Methanolacinia paynteri: one gene and its partner. Each later gene encodes a partner of the first gene's protein in a complex. Links are inferred from orthologs where the notes say so. Each region holds a gene or a part of one and is shown in the gene's direction. Other genes may lie near its edges.

Region 1 (5,217 bases):
CTACCACACCCCACCCGCGGTTTCCCCCCGTACCGGATGAGGGATACCCGGTCTCGCCGAAGTTTTCACTCGCTACAAGGACAAGTGAATCGTCGGATATAACGTATTTCGCATGATCGTACCTGTAAGGGGCATGAAACACCCCGTTCTCAGTCGCCATCGATAGAACAGGGATTCCTGCGGAACCGAGAATCGAACAGACATTCTTCTCTTCATCCGACACTCCGCCGACAGGCGAGCCTTCCACAAGTACATCGACATCTACGCCCCTCCCGGATGCTTCGGCGAGAAGACCTGCGATCGAGGTACCGGTGAACTCGTACACGTTTATATCAAGGGACGACTTCGAGTTCTCTATGAAATCCTTCAGCTTCGCGTAGGAACAGTCGGGGGCGGCGAATACGGTTACGGAAACATCATAGAACGTCTCAGGTTCGAACCGGGACTGCCCGATATAATACGGCCTCTCGTCCCATACCCCGTCCGAATATACATGAACCCTGCCCTCTCCGGAGACAACATCTCCGGGCCATGCGACCTCCTGTATTACCGCAACCCCTCTTTTGAGGATAAGTTCGTCGCCGCTGTTCGCCATCTTCAGTGTTCCGGTCCTTACCATGTCGGGGACCTGCGGGTCGGAGTTATATATCTCGAAGTCCGGTTTCTCCCCTTGAACGGATTCATAATCCACAGCCTTCTGCGCCACAATCACGCTGCCGCGGGATACCGTGTTGTCAGGAAACCTGGCGCTCCCCTCATTGTCGGTGACATAATAACCGGTGAGATCCCCTGATCCGCTGATAACGAAGTATTCGTCTCCCTCGCCTGAGAGCCATGTGTCGGGACAAAACTCGGAGACTACGAATCCGGCGGAAACGGATACGGTGCAGAAAAATACAAACAGGATAATTGCAAAAACAGCCCCCCTTATACCCATAAATGAGATCTTTTCGCCTTTCATTATTTACAGGTAACGAAAAAATTTTGGTGAAAAATCAAGGTCTGGACCTTTTAGATCCCCTACCCAAATTCCAATAAACTTTTTAGCTCTTTGCTGTCTCATGTTTTTCTCCGGCAACCCCGGCACCGGCGGCCAGGCCGCCGGACGGCCCCTCCCAGGGGGCCTTGCCCTAAGATAATCTCCCTACGGCACGCCCAGGGGACCGGCAAGGGTCCCCAGAGCTGTTAATTTATTTTTGCTTGGAGATCCGGTCGAAACCTTTTAGAAACCTTTGTTTCATGAACGTTTGACAGATATCCACATTCCGCATACATCTACTCCGAGCATTATTATAGAGTTTTTTCCAGAGAAAACCGTTCAGAACGTGTCAGGAGTTTACTGCATCTTTATGCTCAGGGGATACTCGCCTATCCCCTGAGCAGTCTATCGCATGAAGAGGCCCCGAGGTCGGGGCCGATCCACGGGCCTGCTTAGCGGCCCGTGGCGAGGGGTTGCCGACGATGTTACTGAGGGATATCTATTCATAGTCACTTGATTTACCCATGCCGGCATAAAAAAATGTATCAAATAAATTCAGAATATCCCATCTCTGCAAAACGATAAGATGCAGCACAATGAAACCTTTATCCGGATGGTCAGGATACCGGAAAGCGATCATTTTGTCGTGAAACTCGGCGGAAGCCTGATGGAGCACGCCCCGCGACTCATCGATATCCTCGTACAATCAAAGAGGAACATAACGATAGTTCCCGGCGGCGGCTGTTTCGCGGATTCAGTCAGAGAGATGGAACTCGATGATGAATCCTCTCACTGGATGGCTATACTCGCGATGGAGCAGTACGGCTGCTACCTCCATTCCCTCGGCCTGGCCGTGCAGGATGAACTCGTCCGCAGGACCGGGGTCTGCGTCCTGCTCCCGTATTCCTGCCTGAGAGAGGAGGACCCGCTTCCGCACTCGTGGAATGTTACATCCGATACGATTGCGGCATGGGCCGCGGGAAGACTGGGATGCCCGCTGATACTGCTCAAATCCACCGAAGGTCTGTCCGCCGGCGGGAGAACGCTGGATATCGTCTCTTCCCCCGGAAGCTACCCTGAATGCGACCCGTGCCTTGTACCGTATGTCCTGGAGAACAGGATTCATACGACGGTTATAAACGCAAACGACGGGATTACCGCAGAACGATTCTTCAACGGCGAAGAGGTCGGGGGAACGGTCGTCATCAGAAGTGTTTAAGACTCCCCGGGTTGAAATAATAAGATAATTTTCAGGTGATATTTTATGCCAACAGAAAAATGCACATCATGCAAGGCCCCTCTTTCAGAGCCGGGCTGGACAAAATTCGAGTGCCCAAAGTGCCGCGAGGTTATCTACCGCTGCCACAAATGCAGGCACCAGAGCGTACCATACGAATGCAAATGCGGATTCCAGGGGCCATAAGCAATGGGTGATGTAGCGGTAATCCTCAAAGTGATGCCCGAATCTCCCGATGTCGATCTTGAGGGACTCAAGAAGGCAATAAAGGTGAAGTATCCGGGAACACAGGATATCGTCGAAGATCCTATCGGATTCGGTCTTGTAGCAATCAAAGTCGCAATCGTCATTCCCGATGGAACTGCAGGAGCTGCCGACGAAGCTGAGGCAGCACTCGCTTCAATCGAGGGTGTTCAGAGCGCCGAGATTGTCTCACTTACACTTAACTAAAATACTTTTTTTGATTTATTGCCGGGACATAACCGGCCGGTAAACCTGATTTAATTACCATCGGCGAATATACGGCCTTAATTTAACCTAACATGCTGCCAGTTGCAATATCTATATCTGTTTTAAGAACAAGCCCTTGTTCAGGGTTAAAAACCTTGGTGCAATAATGGAGGTAATCTAAAATGACAGATCTGGAGAGAGAAAGAGTCCTCAATTCAGTAAGCCAGGCGGTTTCATTCAAGCCGGCCTATATGACGAACGACAAACTCGAAGCGGCTGTAAAAGGGCACGGTTCGCTTGTAATTTCCGCCTATGCTATATCTAATTCGATAGCGGAGGATATATTCTGCCCGTACGGTGCTCCGGATATGGAGCTTCTCGATAGGATGACTCTCGTCGACGCTTCTGTTGCTACCCTTCCGCTGGATATGGTGATGGAGAAGGCGATAAACAGTGCAAAGCTCGCCGGAGCAACACCGGAAAATGCCGCACTGCTTGCTGCTGCGTTCGCCTACTTTACAGGATCTTGTGCGAGATCGGGCGTCCCGCTCGGGAACAGGAAGCTCGGTGCCATTGCGAGGATTCACGCAGGAGTGCCGAGAACAAGTGCGATCTCGCTGATTACAGGCAAATTCACGCATAAGATTCCAGCATTCCCCGCATACATGGCAATCTACGAGGAGCTCGTGGATAAGAAACTGACACGGGTGGACGGATCAGTGCTTCCGCCCTTCGTATCCGGCGGTGCGATGTACGGCCACAGCGCCCTCGGCGAGGACTACAACTTCCCCGAACTTGCCTACAATGCGGCGAAGGTCGGAACCGAGGCGATGATTAAGAGCATGCACGGGGCGGGGATCTATGCATACCCGCTATGGCCCGCTTTTATCGGTTCGGCAATCACTCTCGAAATGATCCATTCGGACGCCGCCCTCGGAGAAGAATACGGAACGTTCACCGGGACCGATTCCGCGTACATGGCAGGTAAAGGTGCGATGGATGCAGCCGGTATCCCAGCCAAGATCCATGTCAGGGGAACGAACGAAGAGTACGACACCGCACGCGTGATAGGCGACTTCGGCCTTATCCTAAAGGATATCGGCGGCCCTTCGGTCGTGGGCTCGATGGCGCTCGACGAGGTGTTTGCCGGGTTCCAGGAAGCCGCGACTATGGGTGCGGGCTTCTCCGGAGGGCCGGTGAACGCACCGCTGGGCCATGTCCTCGGCGACTGTATGCCCGCGATACGGATGCTGATAAAATACAAGGGTGACGTCTACAAGACAGCCGACGACATCAGGGAGTACAAGATGAACTCGTTCATCGATCCCGAATATGCACTCTGCTCGCTGAACACAATCGCGAGAAAAGCCGAGGATGTCACAAGGGGAAGCGTATCGACTGCATGCCTGCTTGCAAGCGAGGACGTTAAGCAGAGGGCGGTCTACAGGCGGGCCGTAAAATCCTACGAGATGCTGAAAGCCGGAAAGACGGTCGAAGAGGTTGCACGGCAGCTCGACGACGAAAGGAAGGCATATGTCGAAGAGAGAGGATCGCAGGTTCTCTCGGGATTCACTGGCAAGGACATAAAGGTTCGCTTCACATCCATAACGCCCCAGGGAAGGAGAACCGACAACTTCACGAAGAAGTTCTGGGCGTTCGACGCGAACATCTGCTTCGAGGCGACGGTCAACGGTAAGGACTACAAGATCGACAACTTCGCCGCAAAGGTGATCCCCGAATACGTCGTCGACGGCAAGGGAAGAGACGATCCCGATATGGGAACGGTTATCTTCGCGGGCTCCGTCCTTTCGCAGGAGCTCCAGTATGTCGGCCACACGATATTGAACATCACCATCCCCGCCGCAACGGGAGCACTGCTCGGCGGAGACCCGAAGAATGTTGCAAAGGACTCCCAGAAAGGTGCATATCTCACGAGCGCTATCCCCGGCGGAAAAGAGAAGGCGATGGAGGTCGTTGCGGTTGCAAAACAGATCTACGACAGGATAAACGAACCGTTCCCGTAAGAGACAGAGACATAATATGAAATGCCTTGTAATTGACGCCCGGCTGGCAGGCATAGCAGGAGATATGCTCATCTCTGCGCTTGTGGGTCTCACGGGAGATGAGGAGCCGCTCCGCAGGACCGCCGAAGCCATATCAGGTCTTGAGAGCTGCAGGAGTTTCACTTTTTCTGTAGAGGAATCAGATGACAGCTTCTTTCCCGCAAAAAAACTCAGCATTGAGATCGAAGAGGGAGGAGTCGACGGAAAGGACGGGCTGCTCGAAGCGGCGTCTCTTGTAATGGACGCGATCGGGATCAGCCCGACGGCACGAAAGAAGGCTGAAGCTGTATTCGACGACCTTCTCTATGCAGAGAAGAGGCTGCACCGCACCGGCTTCAACGGGCATGAGATCGCCTCTGCCGATACTCTGTTCGACGTAATCGGGAGCATCGCCCTGCTTGATTCTGCCGGTTTCTTCGACGGGATCATTCATGCAATCACTCCTGTCGTGGGTGCGGGGAGTATCAGTGTCAGGGGAGGACAGGTCC
Region 2 (4,976 bases), on another replicon or contig:
TAAGACATCGGTTATGGCTGCATATACCCCCGTTGAACTGGAGGAAATCCTTGCAGAGTCGGATCTTTCCGGGAAAGTAATCGGCCATCCATACGGGCTTGTAATCACAGGCCGGGCTGCAAAAAAGTAGGAGAATTTTCAATCTCTTTTTTCGACCGGACAGAAGCCCTTTTTTACACTACCCTTCCAATAAATAATATTCAGATGAAGGGTTTTTTCAGATCGATAGCGGCAACGTTCGGGTTCTGCACGATACTCCCTGTAGGCAATAACGTGGACTTCGACTATTATGCGAGACGTTATTACCTGATGCCGCTCGTAGGCTATCTTACCGGGTGCATAGCTGCAGGGGTCGCGATCCTTCTTGGCAGTACGCCGTTTGCCGCCGCCGCTTCGATTGCTGTCCTTTTGATCCTTTACGGTTTCAATCATCTTGACGGCCTCCTGGATTTCGGCGACGGTCTCATGGCACACGGAAGCCGCGAAAAACGAATCAAAGCCCTGACAGATCAGAACGTGGGTGCGGGAGGTGTCGGTCTCGCCATGGTCGTGATATTAATGACCTATAGCGGTCTTTCCGCGTTGCCCGCAATGCCTGCGGCACTGATTGTTGCCGAGGTCTGCGCAAAATTCTCTCAGGTTGCTATGATTGCATTCGGAGAGCCCCTGCGGGAAGGAATTCATTCGTATGTCCGCTCGTTCGGGAAGAAATACTATGTCATTCCGGCGTTTTTGATATGCATCCCGGTAATCCTGATGCCCTTTTCCGTCAGGGAGTTTTCAGCTGTGGTAATTGCCACTGCAGTATCTATTGCTTTCGTTTATTTTGCCGCAACAAGGCTGTTCGGCGGTGTTAACGGCGATGTCGACGGCGCTTCCGGCGAGATCACCCGGATGGCGGTTATCGCTGCACTGGCACTCGCTGTCTGAAACATTTTCTTAATAAACTGCAAAGTCCCTCTATTATACTCATGAGTGAACTGTATTACGGGGTTCATACATTAGGCGGTGTAATCACCGAAAGAAATGGTGATCTCTGTACAATACGGCTGCGGACGCCTGCCGGTATATTGTCTGTTGAAAAGATGCGTGGTATCGCAGAGATTGCAGAAAGATTCGGCCAGAATGAAGTACACCTCACGACACGGCAGACCCTGGAGATCCCTCATATCCACCACACAAGACTGGAAGAGATAAAGGAGGCGCTTGCGGAGAACGGGACGCCTCTCGGATCGGAAAAGGACGAGGTCGTAAATATCGTGGCATGTCCCGGTACCGAGAGATGCAAGTTTGCAAATTCCGATTCAATTGGTCTTGCAAAAAGGCTCGATGAGAAGCTCTTCGGAAAAGAGATGCCGGTGAAGATCAGGATCTCGATCTCCGCCTGCTCTTATGCATGCACCAGTCCTGTCTTAAACGAGATCGGAATAACTACGAGGGTCTCGCCGCACCGGACACCAGGCCTTTGTACAGGGTGCGGTCAGTGCAGCGAATACTGCAAGGAGGAAGCTATCAGTGTAATCGGCGGCGAGGCCAGAGTCGACAAGGAAAAATGTCTCGAATGCGGCGTATGCGTCACTTCCTGCCCGTTCCAGCTTGTTGATATCCAGAAGAAATATTATATCATCACGGTCGGCGGACGAAGAGGAAGACACCCCCAGATGGGGCGCGTCCTTGCAGAGGTCGATAACGAGGACGATGTCGTAAATATCATTGACCGGCTGGTATACTGGGTATACAGGCGTGCATGGTCCGGCAGACTTCTCTCGGATCAGCTTGAAGACATTAAGTTCGATTCCTTCAAAAACGATGTGCTTCCCGAACTTCTGAAAAAGGAGTAATATCTTATTTTAGTATGAATAGAGGGATGTAAATCCTTCATCGTTTTCATCTGCGCATACGATTGCGGTGCCGTCCCTGATTAGAGTCATGAACATCATGTGCGCTGCCATGAGTTCTTCGTCCGGAGTAAGGCCTTTTTGGATCCCGTCCATCTTGGACTTCTGCGGCGCTTTGACTTTTCTCTTGTTCACAATCACACCTTCGCAGAATTTGCAGTAGGCGCAGTGGCTGTAGACGGAAACATCCTCATTTTGACATTTTACGGACGCCTGACTACCCTTCTCGTCTTTTTTCATCTCAAGCGATTTCATCTCTTACAAACCTCTTACTTAAATCAAGATAAATATCTCTTTTTTACGTCGTTTTGATCAATTATCCGCTCAGGTAGTACACAACGAAATCTTTTATATGGCTGGTTTCCATATATAAGATACTCGTACCCAAGCGATTGGACGAATTTGAGTAATCAATAAATTTGAGGTTATGATTATGGCATCAGACAAGCCACACATGAATCTGGCCGTGGTCGGGCACATCGATCACGGAAAATCCACAACTGTGGGTCGTTTACTGTTTGAGACCGGTGCTGTGCCTGCGCACATCATTGAGAACTACCGTAAGGAAGCGGAATCAAAAGGAAAGGGGTCCTTTGAGTTTGCATGGGTTATGGACAACCTCAAAGAAGAGCGTGAGCGTGGTATTACTATCGATATCGCTCACAAGAGGTTCGACACCGACAAGTACTATTTTACAATCGTAGACTGCCCTGGTCACCGTGACTTTATCAAGAACATGATCACAGGTGCATCCCAGGCAGATGCAGCTCTCCTTATTGTAGCAGCACCTGACGGTGCAATGGAGCAGACAAAGGAGCACGTTTTCCTTTCCAAGACACTTGGTATCAACCAGCTTATCGTTGGTATCAACAAGATGGATGCAGTAAAATACGACGAAAAGCGCTATGAGGAAGTCAAGCAGCAGATCAGCGATCTTATCAAGATGGTCGGATTCAACCCCGCAAACGTTCCGTTCATCCCCATGTCCTCGTTCGTAGGCGACAACATTGCGACGAAGTCTGCAAACACACCCTGGTACAGCGGTCCCGATCTTCTTGAGGCACTCAACATGCTTCAGCCCCCGGAGATCCCCGTAGACCTTCCGTTCCGTCTTCCGATCCAGGACGTATACTCGATCTCGGGTATCGGAACAGTCCCCGTCGGACGTATTGAAACCGGTATCATGAAGAAGGGAATGAAGGTTTCATTCATGCCCGCAAACAAAGCCGGTGAGGTAAAGTCAATCGAGATGCACCACGAGGAAATCCCCGAGGCAAAGCCCGGCGACAACGTCGGTTTCAACGTCCGTGGTATTGGAAAGAACGATATCCGCCGTGGAGATGTTTGCGGTCCTGAGGAAAAGCCCCCGTCGGTTGCAGAGGAATTCACAGCACAGATCGTTGTTCTCCAGCACCCGAGTGCAATTACAGTCGGATACACCCCTGTATTCCACTGCCACACTGCACAGGTTGCATGCACATTCGTTGAACTCCAGAAGAAGCTTGACCCGCGCACAGGTCAGGTCAAGGAAGAGAACCCCACATTCCTGAAGGCAGGAGATGCGGCAATCGTCAAGCTGCGCCCGGTCCAGCCTCTCGTCATCGAGAAGTTCAAGGACATCCCACAGCTCGGAAGGTTCGCAATCCGTGATATGGGTTCGACAATTGCAGCCGGTATGTGTATAGACATTGACCTCAAAGATATGAGATAATCCGGTTCTCAATATTTTTTTTGGTGACCAAAAATGCAAAAAGCAAGAATTCGTCTTTCCGGAACCGACTTTGAAAAAGTCGAAATGGTTTGCGACCGTATTAAAGAGATAGCTGAAAGAACAGGCGTAAACTTAGCAGGTCCGGTACCTCTTCCCACAAAGAAGCTGGTTGTACCCATTCGCAAGAGCCCCGACGGTGAGGGAACGGCTACATGGGATCGCTGGCAGATGCGTGTTCACAAGAGACTAATTGATCTCGATGCAGACGAGCGTGCACTCAGGCAGCTGATGCGCATTCAGGTCCCCAAGGACATCGGCATTGAGATAGTTCTCGAGAACTAAACAGGAGGCGGCACTTGAGAGCCGCAGAATTAACCTCTCAATTTAAAGGATTTTTTACTTTTGAGAGGACTCTTGTTCTGATATTTTTAGTAAGCCTGCTTTTCAGGCTTGCGTTTTTGGATCTGAAGCTCCTCCATCATGATGAGGCCATTCACTCGTGGTTTTCATACAGGCTTCTTACTCTTGGGGAATACAGCTACGATCCTGTCTATCACGGGCCTTTCCTGTATTACGTCACTGCCGGTGTCTTTTCATTTTTAGGCGCCAGTGAGTTTACAGCCAGGCTGATTCCCGCAATTTTGGGAAGCACGTTATGTCTGTTCGTGTACCCTGTATACAGGCTTGGCTATCTTAATCGTATCCAGGCAATTGTTGCAGCCGTATTCTTTGCAATATCACCCGATCTGGTATATTTCTCGCGTTTCCTCAGGAATGATATATTTGTGGTATTTTTCACTCTCGTTATTCTGGTTGCCGCATTGTATTATATCGAGAAAGGGAAACTGCGTTATGCCCTGATAGCCGGAGCAGGCGTCGGATTCGGGATGTCATGCAAGGAGAATATGCCGATAGTGGTCCTGATATTTGCGGTGTTTCTCCTTTATCTTGTATACTCGGGTAAATGGAAACTCCCGCGCCTCTGGATCCGTGATCTCGCATGTACAGTTATAATTGCCGTCGGAATAATGGCGGTATTTTACTCATCGTTCGGAGCAGTTCCGGAGATGCTCATGACCGGCTGGCAGACTGCCATTGAGCACTGGCTTGCGATGCACGAGGAGCAGAGGCTTGGCGGACCGCCTTATGTGTATATTCTGCTTTTCATTCTCTATGAACTGCCGATATTCCTGCTCGCCATTTATTCGGTTTACAGGTTCTTTATGGGCGGAAGAAGCCTGAAAAGGAAGAGAAAGCAGTTCCTGCCCGAGGAAGAAGCTAAGTTTCCCGAAGATCTGCTTGAGGGAGATGCAGAAACGGTACTCCCTGAAGAGGTTGCAACTACCAGTGACGAGAATCTTTGCACA

Evidence for each region.
Region 2: the proteins of METPAY_RS02070 (region 1) and tuf are in contact, whole or in part, in a crystal structure (PDB 7CSL), measured with the Pyrococcus horikoshii proteins. The link is inferred for Methanolacinia paynteri from one-to-one orthologs. Residues at the interface, in WP_010884146.1 of Pyrococcus horikoshii: Phe4, Leu6, Val7, Val9, Arg11, Met13, Pro14, Thr15, Asp16, Pro17, Leu38, Ala39, Lys40, Glu44, Pro45, Ile46, Ala47, Phe48, Gly49, Leu50, Tyr56, Leu58, Arg60, Asp61, Glu62, Glu63, Tyr65, Ser66, Phe67, Asp68; in WP_010885563.1 of Pyrococcus horikoshii: Val16, Lys20, Ser21, Lys62, Arg65, Glu66, Arg67, Gly68, Val73, Ala74, His75, Ile88, Asp89, Ala90, Pro91, Gly92, His93, Asp95, Phe96, Lys98, Asn99, Gly103, Ala104, Asp227, Val228, Tyr229, Ile231, Val234, Val237, Val239.

Annotation. Positions count from the first base shown.
Region 1 is NZ_KN360925.1:48,956-54,172, forward strand. The notes cover bases 1,297-4,035. They hold METPAY_RS02070 (elongation factor 1-beta), read left to right. Parts: upstream 1,297-2,405; coding sequence 2,406-2,666; downstream 2,667-4,035. Other genes in these bases: METPAY_RS02065 (amino acid kinase family protein), read left to right, coding at 1,566-2,198; METPAY_RS14550 (zinc finger domain-containing protein), read left to right, coding at 2,244-2,402; METPAY_RS02075 (hypothetical protein), read left to right, coding at 2,849-4,035. Outside these bases: METPAY_RS02060 (phospholipase D-like domain-containing protein), read right to left, coding at 1-961; more of METPAY_RS02075, read left to right, coding at 4,036-4,690; nickel pincer cofactor biosynthesis protein LarC, read left to right, coding at 4,707-5,217. UniProt on the Methanocaldococcus jannaschii protein: Promotes the exchange of GDP for GTP in EF-1-alpha/GDP, thus allowing the regeneration of EF-1-alpha/GTP that could then be used to form the ternary complex EF-1-alpha/GTP/AAtRNA.
Region 2 is NZ_KN360934.1:111,515-116,490, forward strand. Bases 1,471-4,470 are described here. They hold tuf (translation elongation factor EF-1 subunit alpha), read left to right. Parts: upstream 1,471-2,331; coding sequence 2,332-3,609; downstream 3,610-4,470. Other genes in these bases: METPAY_RS09050 (4Fe-4S binding protein), read left to right, coding at 1,471-1,841; METPAY_RS09055 (hypothetical protein), read right to left, coding at 1,851-2,153; rpsJ (30S ribosomal protein S10), read left to right, coding at 3,643-3,951; METPAY_RS09070 (flippase activity-associated protein Agl23), read left to right, coding at 3,966-4,470. Outside these bases: METPAY_RS14725 (methyltransferase domain-containing protein), read left to right, coding at 1-130; cobS (adenosylcobinamide-GDP ribazoletransferase), read left to right, coding at 205-930; more of METPAY_RS09050, read left to right, coding at 972-1,470; more of METPAY_RS09070, read left to right, coding at 4,471-4,976. UniProt on the Methanocaldococcus jannaschii protein: GTP hydrolase that promotes the GTP-dependent binding of aminoacyl-tRNA to the A-site of ribosomes during protein biosynthesis.